Regions from separate parts of the Nonomuraea sp. WAC 01424 genome, predicted to be linked through region 1. Evidence: riboswitches for the same ligand, from Rfam matches in the RefSeq annotation. Region 1 holds a riboswitch; each other region holds the start of a gene.
The links. Region 1 has a riboswitch for cyclic di-AMP ahead of DMB42_RS04325 (C40 family peptidase). Riboswitches for the same ligand answer to the same signal wherever they lie in the genome.
Positions count from the first base shown of each region.

Region 2: linked by a shared signal. The riboswitch ahead of DMB42_RS19770 (hypothetical protein) and the one ahead of DMB42_RS04325 (C40 family peptidase) in region 1 are both predicted to bind cyclic di-AMP.
Region 3: linked by a shared signal. The riboswitch ahead of DMB42_RS34890 (C40 family peptidase) and the one ahead of DMB42_RS04325 (C40 family peptidase) in region 1 are both predicted to bind cyclic di-AMP.

Region 1 covers NZ_QHHZ01000001.1:907,163-914,025, reverse strand. The annotation lists gene DMB42_RS04335 (NYN domain-containing protein) at 56-1,378, shown strand; gene DMB42_RS04330 (NlpC/P60 family protein) at 1,512-2,438, shown strand; cyclic di-AMP (ydaO/yuaA leader) riboswitch at 2,777-2,940, shown strand; gene DMB42_RS04325 (C40 family peptidase) at 3,095-3,547, shown strand; gene DMB42_RS04320 (hypothetical protein) at 3,681-4,511, shown strand; gene DMB42_RS04315 (M48 family metallopeptidase) at 4,523-6,337, shown strand; gene DMB42_RS04310 (glycosyltransferase family 4 protein) at 6,334-6,863, shown strand, end outside.
Region 2 covers NZ_QHHZ01000006.1:503,999-510,861, reverse strand. The annotation lists gene DMB42_RS19780 (DeoR/GlpR family DNA-binding transcription regulator) at 1-173, shown strand, start outside; gene galT (galactose-1-phosphate uridylyltransferase) at 170-1,240, shown strand; cyclic di-AMP (ydaO/yuaA leader) riboswitch at 1,309-1,447, shown strand; gene DMB42_RS19770 (hypothetical protein) at 1,455-2,408, shown strand; gene DMB42_RS19765 (zinc-binding dehydrogenase) at 2,416-3,345, opposite strand; gene DMB42_RS19760 (TetR/AcrR family transcriptional regulator) at 3,423-4,064, shown strand; gene DMB42_RS19755 (RIP metalloprotease) at 4,072-5,388, opposite strand; gene DMB42_RS19750 (response regulator transcription factor) at 5,544-6,140, shown strand; gene DMB42_RS19745 (PP2C family protein-serine/threonine phosphatase) at 6,272-6,863, opposite strand, start outside.
Region 3 covers NZ_QHHZ01000014.1:183,669-190,531, reverse strand. The annotation lists gene lysX (bifunctional lysylphosphatidylglycerol synthetase/lysine--tRNA ligase LysX) at 40-1,497, shown strand; gene DMB42_RS34910 (NADP-dependent oxidoreductase) at 1,536-2,465, opposite strand; gene DMB42_RS34905 (helix-turn-helix domain-containing protein) at 2,548-2,946, shown strand; gene DMB42_RS34900 (cytochrome P450) at 2,936-4,039, opposite strand; gene DMB42_RS34895 (LuxR C-terminal-related transcriptional regulator) at 4,319-4,531, shown strand; gene DMB42_RS34890 (C40 family peptidase) at 4,623-5,666, opposite strand; cyclic di-AMP (ydaO/yuaA leader) riboswitch at 5,673-5,824, opposite strand; gene DMB42_RS34885 (amino-acid N-acetyltransferase) at 6,112-6,681, shown strand; gene DMB42_RS34880 (RDD family protein) at 6,767-6,863, shown strand, end outside.

The sequences.
Region 1 (6,863 bases):
GTACGGGAGAGCCGTACCCTTGTCTGAAAGGGCATGTCACGAAGGGACAAGTGGGATGAGTTCAGCGGGTGAAGGCCTGTCTCGCCCGCTTCCTGAGCAGGTGCGCCTCAACGTCGTCGACCTGGCGGCGCAGGTGCTCGGGACGATGCCCGCCGTCTCCGTGCCGGCGCCGCTGCGCGGGATCGCCAAGTTCGACCCCCGCAAACGCGCCAAGCTCGGCAGCGCGCCGATCGCCGCGCAGCTGGAGAACGACAAGAAGTTCCGTGAGCTGGTCGCCGAGTCCGTGGCCGCAGGCTGGCCCGAGCTGGTCGCCTCCCTGGCCGAGGGAAACGTGCCGCCCGCCGCCGATCCCGTGCTGGTGGCGGCGGCGGCCTATCTGACCAGGCCGCCGGGCTGGGCGGAGATGATCGAGGCCGCCCGCGCCGACCTTGAGCAGTCCGCCGTGGCCGCCGAGGGCTCCGAGCGCGAGGAGGCGGTGACGCGGCTGCGCGAGCAGCTGGCCGCGCAGAAGACCGCCGCCAAGGAGGAGGCCGACCGGCTGCGCGAGCAGATCAAGGCGGCCCGCGCCGAGAACTCCGACCTGAGACGCAAGCTCCACGAGGCCCGCGAGCGCGCCAAGGCGGCCACCCGCAGGTCCGAGGAGATGGAGCAGGCCGCCGACGACGCCCGCCACGCCGCCTCCACCGCCGGCAACGCGGGCGAGGCCGAGCTGCGGCGGCTGGTCGGGCGGGTGGCCGACGTGGAGAAACAGCTCGAAGCCTCGCGCCGGGCCGCCCGCGAGGGCCGCAGCATCGAGGACGCCCGCATCAGGGTGCTGCTCGACGCGCTCCAGGACGCCTCGGCCGGGCTGCGCAGGGAGCTGGCCCTGCCCACCACGATCAGCAGGCCCGCCGACTCGGTCGCCGCCAGCACCGGCGAGCGGCCCGGGGTGCGCGGCGTGCCCGCGCGGGCGCTGGCCGACGACGACCCGCAGCTCCTCGACCAGCTGCTCGCGCTGCCGCAGGTTCACCTGATCATCGACGGCTACAACGTCACCAAGACCGGCTACGGCACGCTCACCCTCGCCGACCAGCGCAACCGGCTGATGACCGGCCTCGGCGGGCTGGTCGCGCAGACCAGGGTCGAGGTGACGGTGGTCTTCGACGGCGCCGAGCTCAACGCGCCGGTGCAGGTGGTGGCGCCGCGCGGGGTGCGGGTGTTGTTCAGCGCGCCGGGCGAGATCGCCGACGACCTCATCCGCCAGCTCGTCCGGGCCGAGCCGCCCGGACGGGCCATCGCGGTCGTCTCCTCCGACCGTGAGGTGGCCGAGTCCGTACGCCGGATGGGCGCCAGACCGGTTCCGTCTGGTTTGCTGCTGCGCCGGTTGGGCCGCGCATAAGTTACGAATTAGCACCTTTGGTGAGACCCCACTCGCCACTTCTGTACTATTTCGCCCCAGGTGGAATCCCCTGGGAGGCGACGCTGTGAGGGTTGGCCGGGTGGCGGTGGCCGCGGGTCTCGCGATCGGACTGATGACGGTTCCGGCGGGTACGGCACTCGCTGATCCCAAGCCCACGGTCAAGCAGGTCAAGGCGAAGCTCGACAAGCTCAACGACAAGGCCGACAAGGTCGTCGACCGGTACAACACGGCGACGGAGCAGTACAAGAAGGCCAAGAACGCCTACACCAAGCTGAACGACCGCTACAAGCAGAAGCTCCAGACGGTCGCCGAGCTGCGCGCCGAGGTCATCAGGGTGGCGGTGGACGCGTACAAGATGGGCGGGGACGTCACGTCCTGGCCCGGCATGGTCGGCGCCGACAACCCCGACCACCTGCTGTCCGGGCTGGCGATGGCAGGGCAGATCTCGCGCGAGCGGCTGGAGAAGCTGGCCGCCTTCGACCGCGAGAACAAGGGCCTCAAGGACGAGCGCGACAACGCCCAGACCGCGCTGGCGGAGGCGGACGAGGAACGGGACTCGGTCCAGAAGGAACGGGCCGAGGTGCTGAAGCTGATCGGCGAGCAGAAGAAGCTCCTGGACAAGCTGGACGCGTACAACCCCGGCAACCCCAACAGCACGGGCATCAAGTACACCGGGCCCGCCTCGGGCAGCGCGGCCGCCGTCCTGCGCTTCGCCTTCGCCCAGGTCGGCAAGCCCTACATCTACGGCGGCACGGGCCCGCGCGGGTACGACTGCTCGGGCCTGACCCAGGCCGCCTGGCACGCGGCGGGCGTCTCCCTGCCGCGTACGACGTGGCAGCAGTGGGCGTGGGGCGCCGGCCGGAAGGTCGACATCAAGGACCTCCAGCCGGGGGACCTCATCTTCAGCGAGGGCCTCGGTCACGTCAGCATCTACGCGGGCGGCGGCAAGATCGTGCACGCGCCGCAGACGGGCGACGTCGTCAAGGTCGTCCGCCTCGCCGACTACGGCCGCCCGCTCGTCGGCGCCATCCGCCCCTGAGGCCGCCCCTGGGGCCGTCCTCGGGCGTGCCCTTCGGGGCGGCTGACAGCGCTGTCGGTCAGTACGGGACGAAAGGTGCGAACGGGACGAACGGGTCCTGACAACCGGGTGCTCCAGGAAGTGTGAGAAGGGTCACATTTGAATAACGGAACCTCTTCTCCAGCAGGACTTCCGTTCTTTACTCACCCCTTTATCTGATCTTTACAACCTGACTGGGACTTTGCCCAACCTTGACCCTTCCGCGTAGCTTCTGGCGTCGCGGCGAACACGCCATGGTCGCTGTGATCAACAAAAATCCGTCGGTCGCCACCGATATCCCCATTCAGACAAACCCATCAGGCGGCGACCTGCCGAGTCCGTGCAGCCAGGAGGCACGGAGCCGGGGACCCAAAGATCCCGTTATCCCCCGGGATCAGGGGTGAATCGGCGCTTCATCGCGCCGTAGGGCGACTTCCAGGCCCGAATCCGTCAGCTAACCCGGTAGGCGTTCGTGGAAGACACGAGGAGAAATCCTGTCTACCTCCCTGCATAACCCCCGTCTGTCCCGTCTCGCCCTGAAGGGCGTCGCACTCACGATGACCGTGACGGCCGGAGGTGCGGTTCTCCATGCCGTACCGGCCGGGGCGCAGACGGCGAGCGAATCGGCGCTCACGGCGGTGTCCACCACCGCAAGGGCGGCCACCGCCAAGTCGGCGAAGACCACCAGGTCCGCCAGGTCGGCCAAGGCGGCACGAGCCGCCCGGCAGGCGTCGAAGGCCCGCAGGGCAGTCTCCGCCGCCAAGCACCAGATCGGCGACCCGTACCGGTACGGGGCCACGGGTCCTGGTGCGTTCGACTGCTCCGGTCTCGTCCAGTACGCCTGGAAGAAGGCCGGGGTGAGACTCCCTCGCGTGACGAGCAGCCAGTTCGCCCGCATCAGGCACAAGGTCTCCTGGCGCAACCTCAAGCCGGGCGACCTGATGTTCTTCAACGGGCTGGGCCACGTCGGCATGTACGTCGGCCACGGCAAGATGATCCACTCGCCGCGTACCGGCCAGCGGGTGCGCATCGACAAACTGGGCGGATGGCGGAAGTCGTCGTTCGTCGGCGCGGTGCGACCCGGCGCGTGACCACAGGCTCCTGCCCGGACCCTCCCCGGTCCGGGCGGGGGCCTGTCGCGTGTCCGGCCTCCTGGAGGACTCGTGTGCCCGGCGTCCGCGAAGGCCGGGGCGTGCGGTCGGTGGGGGCGGCTAGCATCGGGCCGTGTCCTCGCAGGTGCGTCCGTCCCCTCGCGGCGCGCGGCTGCTCCTGCCCGTCCTGTTGCTGGCGGCGCTGCTGACGGCCGCCGACGTGCCGTACGCCGCCGTCCTGCCCGCCGGGGCGCGCGGGTTGTGGGGCGAGGGAGGTCAGGTGGCCCGAGCCGGGCGTTCCGTGGTCGTCGGGCGGCACGCCGCGCCCGGACTGCTCGCCGACCTGGCCCGCCGTGCCGACCTCGCCGGCCGCCGGGTCTCGGCGGTGCTCGGCCGGCCGGTACGCCCCCTGGTCGTCGTACCGGACTCCGACGCCGAGGCGGCCGGGCTGGCCGGCACGGGACGGCTCGACGGGCTGGCCGCGGTCGCCGACGGCGGCCCGGCGATCGTCGTGCCCGGCTCCTTCGCGCGGCTCACCCCCACCGGACGCGACGTCGTGCTCACCCACGAGCTCACCCACGTCGCCGCGGGCACCGACCGCCTGCCCGTCTGGCTCTACGAGGGCTTCGCCGACTACGTGGCCTACCGCGACGCCGGGCTCCCCGTCAGGACCGCCGCCGCCGAACTGGCCGCCGAGGTGCGGGCCGGACGACTGCCGAGCGAGTTGCCCGGACCTGCGGCTTTCGCTCCGACCGCCGCGGATCCCGGACGGCTCGCGCGGGCGTACCAGGAGGCGTGGCTGGCGTGTCGATTCCTCGCGGACCGGTTCGGTGACGGGACCCTGGTACGGCTCTACCGTGATGCCCGCGTGGCCGGCGTCGATCAGGCGCTCGCATCCGTGGGGCTCACCGCCGCGACACTGGCGGCACGGTGGCGCGAGTACGTACGAGAGCAGCTCGCGTGAAGGGGAGGCAGATGAGCGAGCGGAACGACCCGCCCAGGGAGGCGGACGAGCCCGCCGCGGCGGTCGCCAGAGTGGCCGACGAGCCCGGTACGGCGGTCGAGGCGGGGCACGGCGGAGGTGTGGCCATCAGAGACGACGACGGCGCCACCACCGGCGACAACAGCCCCACCGGCCCACCAAGCTCTGCAAACGGCACCCCGGCCTCATCGGCCCAGGCGGCCTCGGTGGGCGCGGTGGGTTCGGCGGGTTCGGTGGGCTCGGCAAGCTCCGGTCCTGGTGAGCCGTCCGGTCACCCCGACGACGCGGAGGACCCCGACACCCACCCGGCCGCGGCCCCGGACGCCGACGCGGACGCCGACCCGGACGCCGAGGACCCGCGCCACCTCCCGCCCCCCACTCCTGACGACCGCCCCCACGCGGCGGCCACCCCAGGAAAGGACGCCCCGGAAAAGGGCGCCTCAGGGAAGGACACCTCGGGGAAGGGCGCCCAGGGGAAGGACGCTGAGGGGCCGGTCGGGGACGGGAAGTTGGTGGGGGCGGCGGAGCATCTGGTGGAGCGTGAGCGCCGACGCGCCGAGTCCCGCTCCAGGCGGGCGGCCGGCGCCGCCCTGGCCCTGGTCGGCGGCGTGATCCTGGCCGTGGCCGGGTTCACCACCCCCTGGCGGGTCCTGGCCGCCCCCGCACCCGCCGTGGCCCCCGACCCCGCCCGCGACTTCAGCGCCGCCCAGATCGCCAGGTCGCAGGCGTTCGACGCGGCCACCAGCCTGCCTGGCTACCTCTCGCTCGGCCTGACGGTCCTGTTCGCCGGGCTGCTGGTGCTGACGCCGTTCTCGGCGAAGGTGCTGGGTGTGCTGAGGGGCCCGTGGTGGCTGCGGGTGGTGCTCGGCGTGGTGGTGCTCACCGCGATCACCGAAGCGCTCAGGTGGCCGCTCGGCATGTGGTTCGAGACGATCATGCGCGACTACGGCCTGTCCACCCAGGACTGGGCGGGCTGGACCGCCGACCGGCTCAAGAACACCGGCGTCAGCGTGGTGCTGCTGGCGATCATGTTGCTCGCCCTCGTGGCGCTGGCGCGCAAGGTGCGGCGCTGGTGGATCCCGGCCGCCGTGGGCGCGTTCGCGCTCACCGTGGGCGTGTCGTACGTCTACCCGGTGGTGTTCGAGCCGCTGTTCAACGACTTCACCTCCATGCCGCAGGGCACGCTCCGGACGGAGCTGCTGGCCATGGCCGAACGGGACGGCGTCCCGGTCGAGGACGTGCTGGTCGCCGACGCCTCTCGGCGTACCACGGCGCTCAACGCGTACGTGTCGGGCTTCGGCGCCACGCGCCGCATCGTCGTCTACGACACGCTGCTCAAGGCGCCGGAGTCGGAGGTCGAGCTGGTGGTGGCGCACGAGCTGGGCCACGCCAAGCACGCCGACGTGCTCGACGGCACGCTGCTCGGCGGCCTGCTGGCCGGGTTCGGGGCGATCGGCCTGTTCCTGCTGGTCGGCCCGCTGCGGCGGCGTACGGGGATCGCGTCGGTGGCCGACCCGCGCGCGGTCGGCGTGCTCATGGGCGTGATGACCCTGGCCTCGCTGGTCTCCGACCCGGCCCAGAACCTGATCACGCGCCACGTGGAGGCCCGGGCCGACGTGCACGCCCTCGACCTGACCAGGGATCCGGCCACGTTCGTCGCGATGCAGAAGCGCCTGGCGATAACCAACATTTCCGACTTGTCGCCGGATGCGGTGGAATATGTGCTCTATGCCTCCCATCCATCCAGCCCCGAGCGCATCGCCATGGCCCGCTCGTGGGCGAGACTGAACGGCGTCCCCGAACCGTGACCGACGTGGTCATCGTGACGAACGACTTCCCGCCCAGACCGGGCGGCATCCAGTCGTTCGTGCACGGACTCGCGCTCCGCACGCCGGGTGTGGCCGTCTACGCCCCCACCTGGCCGGGCTGCGAGGAGTTCGACCGGCGTCAGCCGTACCGGGTCGTGCGGCACCCGACGCGGCTGATGTTGCCCACCCCGGCCGTCGCCCGCGCGGCGGCCGGGCTGGTGGCCGAGCATCGCGCCACGACCGTGGTCTTCGGCGCGGCCGCGCCGCTCGGCCTGCTCGCCCCCCGCCTGCGGGCGGCGGGCGCGCGGCGCGTCGTGATGCTCACCCACGGCCACGAGGCGTCATGGGCGGGCGCGCCCGGCTTCCGCTCGGTGCTGCGCCGGATCGGCGCGCACGCCGACGTGGTGACCTACCTCGGCGACTACACACGCGAGCGCCTGGCGGCGGCCATCCCCCCGCACAAGCTCGTACGGCTCGCGCCCGGAGTGGACACCGGCCAGTTCCACCCGGACGCGGCCAAGGCGGC
Region 2 (6,863 bases), on a different contig from region 1:
ACCGGCTGGTGGTCCCCGCCGACCACACCAAGTGGAACACGGTCGGCATCAGCACGATCGCCGAGCTGACCGAGGCCGACGTGGTCATCAGCGACGCGGGGCTGCCCGAGGAAGCACGCACCGAACTGGCCGAACGGGCCGGAGAACTGATCATCGCGGAGGGCACGCCTTGAAGCGCACCATCACCCACCTGGCAGACGGCCGAGAGCTGATCTACTTCGACCGGCGCGACGACGCCGACCGGAGCGCGATCGACCGGCGGGCGCTCGACCCGCGTCCGGTGGCCTCGGAGCTGCGCTACGACCCGCTGACCGAGGAGTGGATCGCGATCGCCGGCCACCGGCAGACGCGTACGTTCCTGCCGCCGGCCGACGAGTGCCCGTTGTGCCCGTCGTCGCACACGCGGGCGTCGGAGATCCCGTCCTACGACTATGACGTGGTGGTGTTCGAGAACCGCTTCCCCTCTTTTTCCGGAAATTTCGGGACTTACGGGGATGTCGGCGGGCTGAGTGAAGTACGTCCGGGCGTGGGGCGGTGTGAGGTGGTGTGCTTCACCTCCGAGCACTCCTCCTCCTTCTCCAGGCTCTCCAACGCCCAGGTCGCGCTGGTCATGGAGGCGTGGGCGGACCGCACGGCCGAATTGTCCGGCATCGAGGGCGTCGAGCAGGTGTTCCCCTTCGAGAACAGGGGCGAGGAGATCGGCATCACGCTCGCGCACCCGCACGGGCAGATCTACGCCTACCCCTACGTGACCCCACGGACGAAGCTCCAGCTCGGGGCCGCCTCGCGGTACACGGGCGGCAACCTGTTCGCCGACGTGCTGGCCGCCGAGCGGTCGGCCGGCACGCGGGTGGTGGCCTCCAACGAGTTGTGGACGGCGTTCGTGCCGGCCGCCGCGCGCTGGCCGTTCGAGGTGCACGTGTATCCGCACCGGCAGGTGCCCGACCTCGCGGCGCTGTCGGAGGAGGAGCGAGCCGCGTTCGCGCCGCTGTACACCTCGGTGCTGCGGGCGCTGGACGCGCTGTTCGGGGTGGCGATGCCGTACATCTCGGCCTGGCACCAGGCGCCGGTCCGGTACGGCCGCGACCTGGCCTACCTGCACCTGGAGCTGTTCAGCATCAGGCGCGCGCCCGGGAAGCTGAAGTTCCTGGCGGGGTCGGAGTCGGCCATGGGGGCGTTCGTCAACGACGTGCTGCCCGAGGAGGCGGCACGCATGTTGCGATCACGAATTGATCACTAATTGATTTCGCCTTAAAGTCGCATGACTTGTGATCTACCACTACTATCCCGATAGACATCGGCCATATCGACCGTTGTACGCCTAATCCCGGGCGTGTTGCCCGGGAGCCGGGGACCCATCGCATCCGGGGTGAATCCGCGCCAGTGGTAGGGACAACTCCCATGCCCGAACCCGTCAGCTAACCCGGCCGGCAGAGGGAGAGGAATCAACCACTGTGGCGGCTTCGTCCCCCGCGAGTCTTGCCATCGGTCTCATCACCGCCGCCGCCCTGCTCGTCCAGCCGGCCGTCGCCTCGGCGGCGCCCAAGCCGTCCGAGGCCGAGCTACGGGCCCAGCTCAAGCAGCTCAACAACAAGGTCGACAAGCTCATCGAGGCGTACAACCTCAAACGGGTCGAGCTGGCCAAGGCCCAACAGGCCGCCACGGCGGCACAGCAGCGCGTCGCCGCGGCCGACCAGGCGCTGGCCGCGGCCGAGCAGCGGGTCGCCGAGATCGCCCGGATGCGCTACCAGAACGGCGACTCCTCCCTGCCGGGTTTCCTGGTGCCCCCGAACGGCGGCGGCGCGGCCGTGCTCGAACAGCTCACCTCCGAGCAGCAGGCCGTCGTCGACAGCGTGGCCAGGGCCCGCGACGAGAAGAAGAAGGCCGCCGATGCCGCCGCCGCCCTGGCGACCGGGCTGAAGGCGGACGCGGCCGAGGTGGCCGAGCAGCGCGACGAGGCCCAGGACGTCATCGACGACATCAAGAAGAAGCTCCAGGACCTCGTGCCGTTCGGGCCGGGCAAGAAGTCCGACGGGAGCTGGGCCCCCGAGCTGCCGTCCGGCTCGGACAACATCACCCCGCGCACGCGGCTGATGCGCGCGCAGGTGCAGAAGAACTTCTCGTTGCCGCACGAGGTGGGCTGCTTCCGCTCCGGTTCCAGCGGCGAGCACCCGCTCGGCCGGGCCTGCGACTTCATGATGAGCACCGGCGGAACCATCCCGAACGCGACCAACAACGCCCTGGGCGACCGCCTGGCCGACTGGGCGCTCAAGAACAAGGCCAAACTCGGTATCAAGTACGTGATCTGGAAGCAGCGCATCAACCAGGGCTCAGGCTGGCGCGCGATGTCCGACCGCGGCAGCGTCACCGAGAACCACTACGACCACGTGCACATCTCGATGAACTAGACCGCCCTCACGCCAGGTCGAGCACCGCCTTGCCGTGCAGGCGGCGTTCGAGGAGGGCGGTCACGGCCTCGGCGGCGTCGTCCCAGCCGCCGCGCCAGGCGATCTCCGGGCTCAGCGTGCCGCCCGCGACCTGACCGGCCAGCCAGGTCAGGTCGCGGTGCAGCCCGTCGCAGCACAGCAGGAGGAACGTCACCAGCGAGCGGTCGTGCCGGTCGGCCCCGCCGAACAGCGCGCCGAACGGGAAGCTCTCGCCCTCGCCGGTCGAGTGGCCGACGGCGACCAGCAGGCCGCCCTCGCCGAGCTGGTCGAACGCCTCCACCAGCGGCGCGCCGCCGAGCATGTCCAGAACGCCGTCGAGCCGCCCGCCGCTCTGGGCCGGGCTCTCGACGACCTCGTGCGCCCCGAGCGCGCGCAGGCCGTCGCCGTGCCGGGCGGGGTCGCCGGTGGCGGCGATCACGTACGCGCCGCCGAGCCTGGCGAGCTGCACGGCGTAGCGGCCGACGCCGCCGGTCGCGCCGGTGACCAGGACGCGCCGGCCCAGCAGCGGCCCAACGCGGTCGAGCGCGCGCAGCGCGGTGGCGCCGGCGACGGGGATCGTACTGATCGCGCCGGGGTCCGCGCCTTCCGGCACCACCCCGATCCAGTCGGTGCGGACGGCCCGCAGCTCGGCCCAGCCGCCGTTCTCGCCGAGGGTCACGACGGACGTGCCCACGGCGGGCCCCGAACCGTCGGCGGCCGCCCGTACGACGACGCCCGCGGCGTCCCAGCCGAGCACCGCGCCCTCGGGCGCCGAGTCGATGCCGTGCCGGACCTCGCCGAAGTTGAGCGACGTGGCCGTGACCCGGATCAGCGCCTGGCCGGGCGTGGGCACCGGCTCGGGCGCCTCGGCCACCCGCAGGCCACCGGGAACGGAACGGTCGACGATCAGTGTGCGCATGGCGACGTCCTCTCAAAGTGCCACTGAGTGGCATAAGCCTATAGGAGGCATCTGCTCTCCGGGTACACTCGGGGGCGATGACCGCCGATCTGCTGCCGCTCCGCGAGCGCAAGAAGCTGAAGACCAGGGCCACGCTCGTGGACACCGCGCTCACGCTGTTCGCCGAGCGCGGGTTCGACCAGGTGACCCTCGACGAGTTGTGCGCGGAGGTCGAGGTCTCCAAGCGCACGTTCTTCAGGAACTTCGCCAGCAAGGAGGAGGTCGCCTCGGCACCGCTGGAGGCCCTGTGGACCGGCCTGCTGGGCGACGTCGAGCAGGCGCCGCTCGGCGGCCGTCCCGTCCTCGCGGTGTTGCAGGACGCGATGCTCGCGGCGGTCGAACGGATGGCGGAGGGCGGGCCCGAGTGGGTGGCCCGCGTACGGCTGAGCCATGAGCTGTCGCAGCGTACGCCGTCCATCGCCGCGCACGGGCTGCAGTTCTGCGACCGTACGAGCGCGGCCTTCGAGGCGACGTTGCGGCGGAGGCTGGGCCTCGACGCCCGCGATCAGCGTCCCCGGCTGGCGCTCGACCTGCTGGTGGCGGCCTTCCACGCCGCGCTGCGCGGCTGGGCCGCACGATCGGCCGAGCCCACGCTCGACGGCCTCGTCACCGAGTTGCGCGCCGTGTTCGCGGTCGTGCCCGCCGCGGTGACGTTCACCGGCGACGGGCCGGACTCCTGAGGGCGGATCAGCCCAGGGTGAGCGGGTTGACCAGGTCGGCGTAGACCAGCAGACCGGCCATGATGATCAGCACGAACGCCATCGCGTACGTGAGCGGCAACACCTTGGCGATGTCGACGTGGCGGGGCTCAGGGCGGCGCATGATCTTGGCGTAGGCGCGCTTGATGCCCTCCCATATGCCGCCGGCGATGTGGCCGCCGTCGAGAGGCAGCAGCGGGATCAGGTTGAACAGGCCGATCGCCAGGTTGAACCCGGCCAGCAGGCTGACGAAGGTGAACAGCTTGCTCTTGTTCGACATGTCGGAGGCCAGGATCTCGCCGCCGAGACGGCCCGCGCCGACCACGCCGACCGGGCCCTCGGGGTCGCGCTGGTCGCCGGAGAAGGCGGCGTTCCAGACGCCGACCATCTTCTGCGGCAGGTTGACCATCGAACCCACGACCCGGCCGGTCAGGTCGCCCATGTAGCCCAGCACGTGCCCCATGCTCTGCTGCTCGAAGACCTGGGAGGGCACCACGCCGAGGAACCCGACGCCCTTGTCGACCTTGCCCTCCTCGACCTTGCCATCGGCGGTGAGACTCTGCATGTCGCGGCTGATGAGGGTGACGTCGAGCGTCATCGGCCGGCCGTCGCGGACGATGCCGAGCTTGACCGGGCCGGCGCCGTGGCCGCGGATCAGGCGGGTGGCGTCCTGCCAGGTCTCGATCTTCTGGCCGTCGAGGGAGACCATGCGGTCGCCGATCTTGACGCCCGCCTTGGCGGCCGGGGTGCGCTCGTCGGTGGGCGCGCACGTCTTGCGGACCTCACTGGTGGGGATCACGCAGGTGTTGGTGTCGGGCGACACGATCGGGGCGGTCTTGGGCAGGCCGATGCCGACCAGCAGGATGCTGAAGAAGATGAACGCGAGCACGAAGTTCATCAGCGGCCCGCCGGACATGATGATGATCTTCTGCCACCACTTCTTGCGGTAGAAGACGCGCTCCTCGTCGCCGGGCCGCACCTCCTCCATGGCGGCGTCGCGGGCGGTCTCGATCAGCCCCTGGAACGGCCCGGTGGAAGCGCTGCGCAGCTTGCCCGAGGCGTCACCCGGGCGCGGCGGCAGCATGCCGATCATGCGGATGTAACCGCCCAGCGGGATCCACTTGATGCCGTACTCGGTCTCGCCCCGGCGGATCGACCAGGCCGTCGAGCCGAAGCCCACCATGTACTGGGTCACCCGTACGCCGAAGATCTTGGCGGGCACGAGATGGCCGACCTCGTGCAGGCCGACGGAGACCATCAACCCCACCAGGAAGAGAACTATCCCGGCGACAAAGAGCCAGTTCATCTACGCGCGCTCCAGGCAGACAGACGGTCTTGACAGACCCAGACTAGTCGAACTCATCACATCCCTCGGGCTTGTCGGCACTTTGGCGAAGCAACGGTCCACGTTGACAGTCAGCGATCAGACGATCACTCTGGGAGACGACGGAGGGGGACGTCTTGATCCGCATACTCATCGCCGAACACCTTCCCTTGGTGCGACGCGGTCTGCAGGCCACGCTCGAATCCGAGCCTGACCTGCGGGTGGTCGCCGAGACGGGCCGCCCCGACGAGGTGCTGGCCGCGGCGCGGTCGTGCGAACCTGACGTCGCGATCGTCGACCTCGACCTGCCGGGCCTGCCGGTGGCCACCCATCTGACCGAGCAGGTGCCCCGGTGCGCGGTGCTGATCCTGTCCGCGCGGCCGAGCCCCGGCCAGTTGCGCAGGGCGTTCAACGGGAGCGTGCTGGGGTTCATGAGCCTGCGGGTGGCGCCGGAGCGGCTGGCCGAGGGGGTGCGCCAGGTCGCGGCCGGCGGCCGGGCGGTCGAGGCCGAGCTGGCGGTGGCGGCCCTGCAGTCGGCGGCCAACCCGCTCACCCGGCGGGAGCTCGACGTGCTGCGCACCGCGTCCGGCGGGGCGAGATCGACGGAGATCGCCGACCAGTTGTTCCTGTCGGTGGGCACCGTGCGCAACCATCTGTCGCGGATCATGTGCAAGACGGGCGCCCGCAACCGGCTCGACGCCGTACGCATCGCCAGTGACAGCGGCTGGTTGTGAACGACCCGGATGGGGTGACGGGCCCGGTGGAGCCGCGCCGCTCCGCCGGGACCCGAACAGTCAGATGATCTCAGCCCCGCCGAAGCCCCTGCCAGTGACCGTCATCACGACCTGATCCATGTGAAACGTCACTACGGACGCCAGATCAACACCAGCGCGCAGTCGTCGTTGTGCCCGGACGACATCGCGTTGACCAGCGCCCGCGCGCCGTCGCGGAATCCCGAGGGCAGCAGTCGTTCCGCCTCGCCGAGCAGCCGGTCGAGCCCCGCGTCGATGTCGCGCCCCGGCTGCTCGATCAGGCCGTCGGTGTAGAGCAGCAGCGCGTCGCCCTTGCGGAGGGTGCCGCTGTCGGGCTCGCAGTGCAGGTCGGGCACCACACCGAGGACCACGCCCTTGGCCGAGGCGACCTGCCAGTTGCCGGTGCCCGAGTCGAGCTTGACCACCGGCGGATGGCCGGCCGAGGTGATCGTGTAGTCGCCCGTGGCCAGGTCGAGGCGTACGTGGACGGCGGTGACGAAGCCCTCGTCGCCGCGCTGGCGGTGGAGGTAGGCGTTGCACGCGGGCAGGAAGTCGTCGACCGAGCCGAGCAGCCCGCCGAACGTGCCCGACAACAACAACGCGCGGGTGCCGGCGTCGACGCCCTTGCCGGAGACGTCGACCAGGGCGATCTCCACGGAGTCGCCGTCGCGCATGGAGACCAGGAAGTCGCCGCCGAACGACGAG
Region 3 (6,863 bases), on a different contig from region 1:
CTACGCTTTGTTGTTGTGAGCGAGGAACTTCCAGAGCAGATGCGCATCCGGAGGGAAAAGCTCGACCGCCTCCGCAGCGAGGGCGTCGACCCTTACCCGGTGAACTTCCCACGTACGGCGACCAACGCCGAGGTCAGGGAGAAACACCAGGGCCTGGAGCCCGACACCGCCACCGGCGAGACGGTCGCGGTCGTGGGGCGCGTCATGCTCAACCGCGTGGGCGGCAAGCTCTGCTTCGCCACGCTCCGCGACGGCGGCGACGACCTCCAGGTCATGATCTCGCTCGACAAGGTCGGCGAGGAGTCCCTGGCCTCCTGGAAGCGCGACGTCGACCTCGGCGACCACGTCGGCGTGATCGGCGAGGTCATCACCTCGCGCCGCGGCGAGCTGTCGATCCTCGCCGACAGCTGGCAGATCACCGCCAAGTGCCTGCGCCCGCTGCCGGAGAAGCACGTCGGGCTCACCGACCCCGAGGCGCGGGTGCGCCAGCGCTACGTCGACCTCATCGTCAACGACGAGGCCAGGAAGATGGCCCGGGTGCGCAGCGCGACCGTGCGCGCGGTGCGCGACTTCTGGCACGAGGAGGGCTACCTCGAGGTCGAGACCCCGATGTTGCAGCCCATCCACGGCGGCGCGACGGCCCGGCCGTTCAAGACCCACATCAACGCCTACGACATGGAGCTCTACCTTCGCATCGCGATCGAGCTCTACCTCAAGCGGCTGGTGGTCGGCGGCATCGAGAAGGTCTTCGAGATCAACCGCAACTTCCGCAACGAGGGCGCCGACTCCACGCACAACCCCGAGTTCACCATGCTCGAGGCCTACGGCACCTACCTCGACTACAACGACATCGCCGACCTGACGCAGCGCATGTACCAGAAGGCCGTCATGGCCGCCCTGGACACGTCCGTGGTCGTGCACGACGGTGTCGAGATCGACCTCGGGATGGAGAAGTGGCCCCGGGTCAGGCTCTACGACCTGGTGTCCGACGCGGTCGGCGAGGAGATCACGACCGAGACCACCCTTGAGGAGCTGCGGAAGATCGCCGACCGCCGCGAGGTCCACTGGGACCCGAAGTGGGGCTCGGGCAAGCTCGTCCAGGAGCTCTTCGAGGCGCTGGTCGAGCACACCCTCGTCCAGCCGACGTTCGTCATGGACTACCCGCTGGAGACCTCGCCGCTGGCCCGCCTCCACCGCGACAACCCGCTGCTGACCGAGAAGTGGGACCTGATCGGGTTCGGCACTGAGCTCGGCACCGGCTACTCCGAGCTCAACGACCCGATCGACCAGCGCCACCGGCTGATGGAGCAGTCGCTGCTGGCCGCGGGCGGCGACCTGGAGGCCATGCAGCTCGACGATGACTTCCTCCAGGCCCTTGAGTACGCCATGCCGCCCACGGGTGGCATGGGCGCCGGCATCGACCGGATGATCATGGCCTTCACCGGCAGGAACATCCGCGAGACCATCCTGTTCCCGCTGGTCAAGCCCACTCACTGAGCCATCGCCCACCGCCCCGCGTCCGACGCGCGGGGCGGTCAGGGCAGCAGCACCAGACGGCCGCGCAGCCCGCCCTCCGCCTGGCGCGCGTGGGCCTCGGCGACCTGCTCCAGCCCGTACGTCTCGGCCACCCGCAACGTCAGCCGACCGGCCTCGACCAGGCGTACCAGCTCCGCCAGCTGGTAGGCGTCCGAGCGGAAGAAGACGGTGGCCACGTCGGTCCCGCGCAGCGCCACCGGCGCGACCCCGGCAGACAACGCCACGAACGCCCCGCCGTCCCGTACGGCGTCGAGCGCGGGCAGGCCCAGCACCGCCGCGTCCACGACGGCGTCCACGCCCCCGGGGACCAGAGCGCGCACCGCCTCGGCCAGTTCCTCCTGGCGGGGGACGAACCATTCCGCCCCGAAGTCCCGTACCACCTCCTCGTCGGCGGCGCCGGCGGTGGCCACGACCCGGATGCCGTGCTCGGCGGCCAGCTCGACCAGGTAGCCGCCGACGGCTCCCGCCGCGCCCGTGACCAGCAGCGTGCCGCCGGGGCCGACGCCGGCTCGGTCGAGGGCCTGCCAGGCGGTGAGCCCGTTGAGCGGCAACGTGGCGGCCTGGGCGGCGCTCACGTTCCTGGGGGCGCGGGCCACGGCCGAGGCGTCCAGCACGACGTACTCGGCCTGCGCCTTGTACGGCAGCTCCAGCCGCGCGCACAGCCCCACGACCTCCTCGCCCACGCCGAAGGTCGTCCCCGGGCCCACCTGGTCCACGGTCCCCGCCACGTCGAAGCCGATCCCGTACGAGTCCCGCTTCCTGGCCAGCCCGTACGTGACCAGAGCCCCGGCGGCCACGGCCAGGTCGAAGGGGTTCACCCCGGCCGCCGCCACCTTGATCCGTACCTGGCCGGGCCCGGCCTCCGGCACCGGCACTGTCACGAGGAGGGGGGCGCCGGAACCGCCGATGATCGCACGCATGTTCGTCATGGCCGTGACCCTAGGAGGGGTTACTCTCTCTTGGTAAGAAGGCACCTGAAGGTGCGTAACATACGGCGAGGAGCGAGACCCGGTGGCGACGACGACGGCGGCGCAGCGGCGTGACCAGGACAGGCTGGCCTTCGACGCCTACTTCGCCGAATGCCCCTCCAGGAAGCTGCTCGACCGCCTCAGCGACAAATGGGTCACGCTGGTGCTCAGCGCGCTGGCCCGCGGCGAGTGCCGCTACAGCGACCTGGCCAGGCGCATCGCGGGCGTCAGCCAGAAGATGCTCACCCAGACCCTGCGCGGCCTCGAACGCGACGGCCTGGTGGCGCGCCGGGTCACGCCGCAGGTGCCGGTGCGGGTGGACTACGCGCTCACCCCGCTGGGCGAGAGCCTGATGCCGCTGGTGGCCGCCATCAAGAGCTGGGCCGAGGAGTACATCGAGGACGTCGAGGCCGCCCGCGAACGTTACGACGCTACCGCCTGAGCCGTACCGGCAGCCGGGCGAGGCCGCGCAGCACCACGTTCTCCTTGTACGGCGGGTCCGGATCGGCGGCCTCCATCTTGGGCGCCGCCGCGGCCAGCGCGGACAGCGCGATCTCGCCCTCCATCCTGGCCAGCGTCGCCCCCAGGCAGAAGTGCGCGCCGAGCCCGAAGGCGAGGTGCCGCCCCGGCTCGCGGCCGGGGTCGAACCGGTCGGGATCGGCGTACGCGGCCGGGTCGCGATTGGCCGCGCCGATCGGCACGAGCACGGCCGAGCCCGCGGGCACCGGCCGCCCGCCCAGCTCCCTGTCCTCCAGAGCGATCCTGGAGGTGAGCTGGACCGGCGGGTCGAAGCGCAACACCTCCTCGACCACCTCCCTCGGCCGCTCGGCGGCGCGGTGCAGCAGGCCGTGCCGCAGCAGGTTCAGCACGCCGTTGGCGATGAGGTTGACGGTGGTCTCGTGGCCGGCCACGAGCAGCAGCACGCAGGTCGCCAGCAACTCGGCCTCGGTGAGCTCCTCGACGTGTGCGAGGGCGCTCAGGAGGTCCTCGCCGGGACGCTCGCGCCTGAGCGCGATGAGGCCGCGGAAGTAGTCGCGGAACTCGACCCTGGAACGGTCCGTTTCCGATCTGAGGGCGTCTGTCAGCACCGGGTCAAGTCCGCGGGCAAGTGCCTCGCTCCACCCGCGGAAGCGGTCGTGGTCCTCGGGCGGCACCCCGAGCATCTCGCTGATCACCTTCACCGGCAGCGGGTAGGCGAAGCCGGAAATCAGGTCCGCCTCCTCCGGCAGACGCCCGATCAGGTCGGCGGTGATCGCCTCGATCCGGGGCCGGAGGCGTTCGATCATGCGGGGGGTGAACGCGCGGCTGACCAGTGCACGCAACCGGGTGTGATCGGGCGGGTCCATGAGCAGGAACGACCTTCCCGGCTGACCAGGCTCTTCGCCGGCCGGCGCGGACGTTCCGTGACCGAACCCGGGATCGCGCAGCACGGCCGCGCACAGTTCATATGTGGTGACGACGAGCAGCCCGCCGCGCGTTTCGAAGATCGGTCCGGCGGCCCGAAGCTCGCGATATCGGTCGTACGGATCGCGCACAAATTGCGGATCCGAGGGATCAAAACCCAAGAGATCGGTAGCGTTCATCGACTGTGGGCCCGGCTTTCCGAAAAGATCGTTTGGACCGTGCATAGTGGGCCGTGACGTGCCGACATATGGCGAGTACGTCACATATAAGCGATCATGTCAATAGCACTGGTCAAGGGCGGCCATTGTCACGCTTGACGACCTTTCCAGGATGCGTTTACCTTCACCGAGACGAGCGGCTTTGCTCCGACTGAAAGGTCCGAGTTCTGCTGTTGGGGGGGAGGGCTCCCGGTGGATGTGCTCACTGAAGGCGTAGAGCTGAGCCATGCGGATTTGGCGTTACTGGCCGAGCTGGCCAGAGGAGTTACCGTCGACCGGGTCGGCAGACGGCTGGATATCAGCGGAAGGACCGTGCGCCGGAGACTGAGGTGCATCTGCGACCGGATCGGCGTGGCCACGGCGATCGAGGCCGTGGCCTGGGCGGCGCGCCGCCAGCTCATCTAGCGGCTTCATCGGGCGGCGCGCCGGGCCACGGGCCCGGCGCGTTCCGCGATGCGAACACCCCGCTCGGTTCGCGTCGCGAACGTCCGTCCGGTCAGTCCGCGATGCGGACGGCGCCGGCGAACGGCCGCCTTCCCATCGGGGCGACCCGGACGACGTCGCCCGTCTGCGGGGCGTGGACCATCATGCCGCCGCCGATGTAGATGCCGACGTGGTGCAGGTCGGTGTAGAAGAAGACCAGGTCGCCAGGACGTAGCTGGTCACGCGAGACGTGCGTGCCGGCCGTCCACTGGTCGCCGGTGTAGTGGGGGAGCGAGATGCCCACACGCTGGTACGCGGCCATCACCAGGCCGGAGCAGTCGTAGGAGCTGGGCCCTTCGGCGCCCCACACGTACGGCTTGAGCTGCTGGGTGAGGGCCCACTTGGCGGCCTGGGCGGCCTCGGCGCCGCCGATGACCGGCAGGTTGACCCGTACGGCGCGCGAGCCCGGGCGGCCGGCCTCGCCGATGGCCCGCCGGTAGAGGTTGCCCTCGACCTTGGAGACCAGCTTGGTGATCTTCGAGCGCTTGCTCTCCAGGTCGCTGACGATCTTCTGGACCTCGGCGATGCGGGTCTTGGCGCCGGCCCTGGCCCGCTCGGCGGTCTCCATGGCCTGGGCGAGCTGGTTGACCTCCTCGCCCTGCTGCTGCTCCAGCGCGTACGTGGTCGCGGCGCGGTCGAGGAAGGTCTCGGGGTCGTCGGACTGGGCGAAGGCGAGTGCCCGGTCCAGGCCGCCGGTGATGTAGGCGTTCTGGGCGAGCTGCGTGGCCTTGGCGCGCTTGGCGGCCAGGTCGGACTCGCTGTTGGCCAGCGTCTTCTGGGCGGAGTCGTTGGCCTTCTGGGCGGACTTGAGCCGTTCGCGCTGACCGTTGTACTCCTCGGACAGCGTCTCGATCTCCTCGTGCAGCTTCTCCACCTTGTCGGCGAGCTCGGAGAGCGGCGGCTTCGGGTCGGCGGCCGCAGAACCGACGGGGACGGCGAACAGGAGCGCGGCGACGGAGACGCCGATGACGCCGAGGCGGCGGGAGCGCCTGGCCTGTTCCCGGGGGCGGGCGTGTCTGCCCGCCGGCTTCCCCTCACGGTCGAGCGTGCGCTTCACCAACCAAGCCCCTCTCATCGACGCCGGCCGGGTTAGCTGACGGGTTCGGGCCGGAGCAGCCCTACCGAGATGATCGGATTCACCCCAAGTGGTGGCGCGAGGTGCTCGCCACCGATGGTTCCCCGGCTTCCCTCGCGGGAATTGGGCGTGTCTTTCCGCGCGCATTACGCGGAGAACATCGTCGCTGGACACTAATGCACTCCGGGTTCGCGCTCAACCGGAACTGCCGACTCTGTAGAGGTTTCACAACTGAAGGGTCACAAGGTGATCTCGTGGGTAGCCGTACGGAAGCGGGCTTCTGCCCTGTTTGTCCAAAATTCTGGAGGTCGAGGACTGGAGGAAAGCTCCAAGTCAGACCGTGTTTGCGTGACCACGAGATGTGATGAGATGCCCGAGACGTGGGATTTAGGGCCGAGCCGTAATGAGATCTGTACCCTGGATAGCCATGGAGCAGGTGGCCGAAGTGGCAGTCCCCGAGACCGCGGTCGTGGTCCGGCGCGCGCGCACGCCCGACGTGCGCGCGGTCAGGCGTCTCGTGGACACCTACGCGGGTGCGGGGCCGCGGCTCCTGGAGAAGGCCACGGTCACGCTGTACGAGGACGTCCAGGAGTTCTGGGTGGCCGAGAGGGGCGGGGAGGTCGTCGGCTGCGGCGCGCTCCACGTTCTCTGGGAGGATCTCGCCGAGGTTCGTACCGTGGCCGTCGATCCGGCGTGCCGGGGAGCGGGGGTCGGGCACCGGATCGTCTCGGCGCTCGTCCGGCAGGCGAAGGATCTGGGGCTGCGGCGTGTATTCTGTCTGACTTTTGAGGTCGACTTCTTCGCGAGGCACGGTTTCCGCCCCATCCAGGGCACACCGGTCTCACCCGAGGTCTACGCCGAGTTGCTGGCCTCGTACGACGAGGGTGTGGCGGAGTTCCTCGACCTGGAACACGTCAAGCCGAACACCCTTGGCAACACCCGCATGCTGCTGCATCTGACATCGGGTGACGCGGACCTTGACCACATGGAAAGGTGATTGTTGATACCTATGTCGATACGTTGGGCAGCACAGGCATGTGTCCTGACACGTGCCACATGCGCACTCGAAGCGAGGTGACACGGTGAGCACCGGACAGCCGCCGTATCCACAGGACGATTCCGGGGAGAACCCCTCGGAGTACGGGCAGTACCAAGGGCGTCGCCCCGGTGAGCCCGACC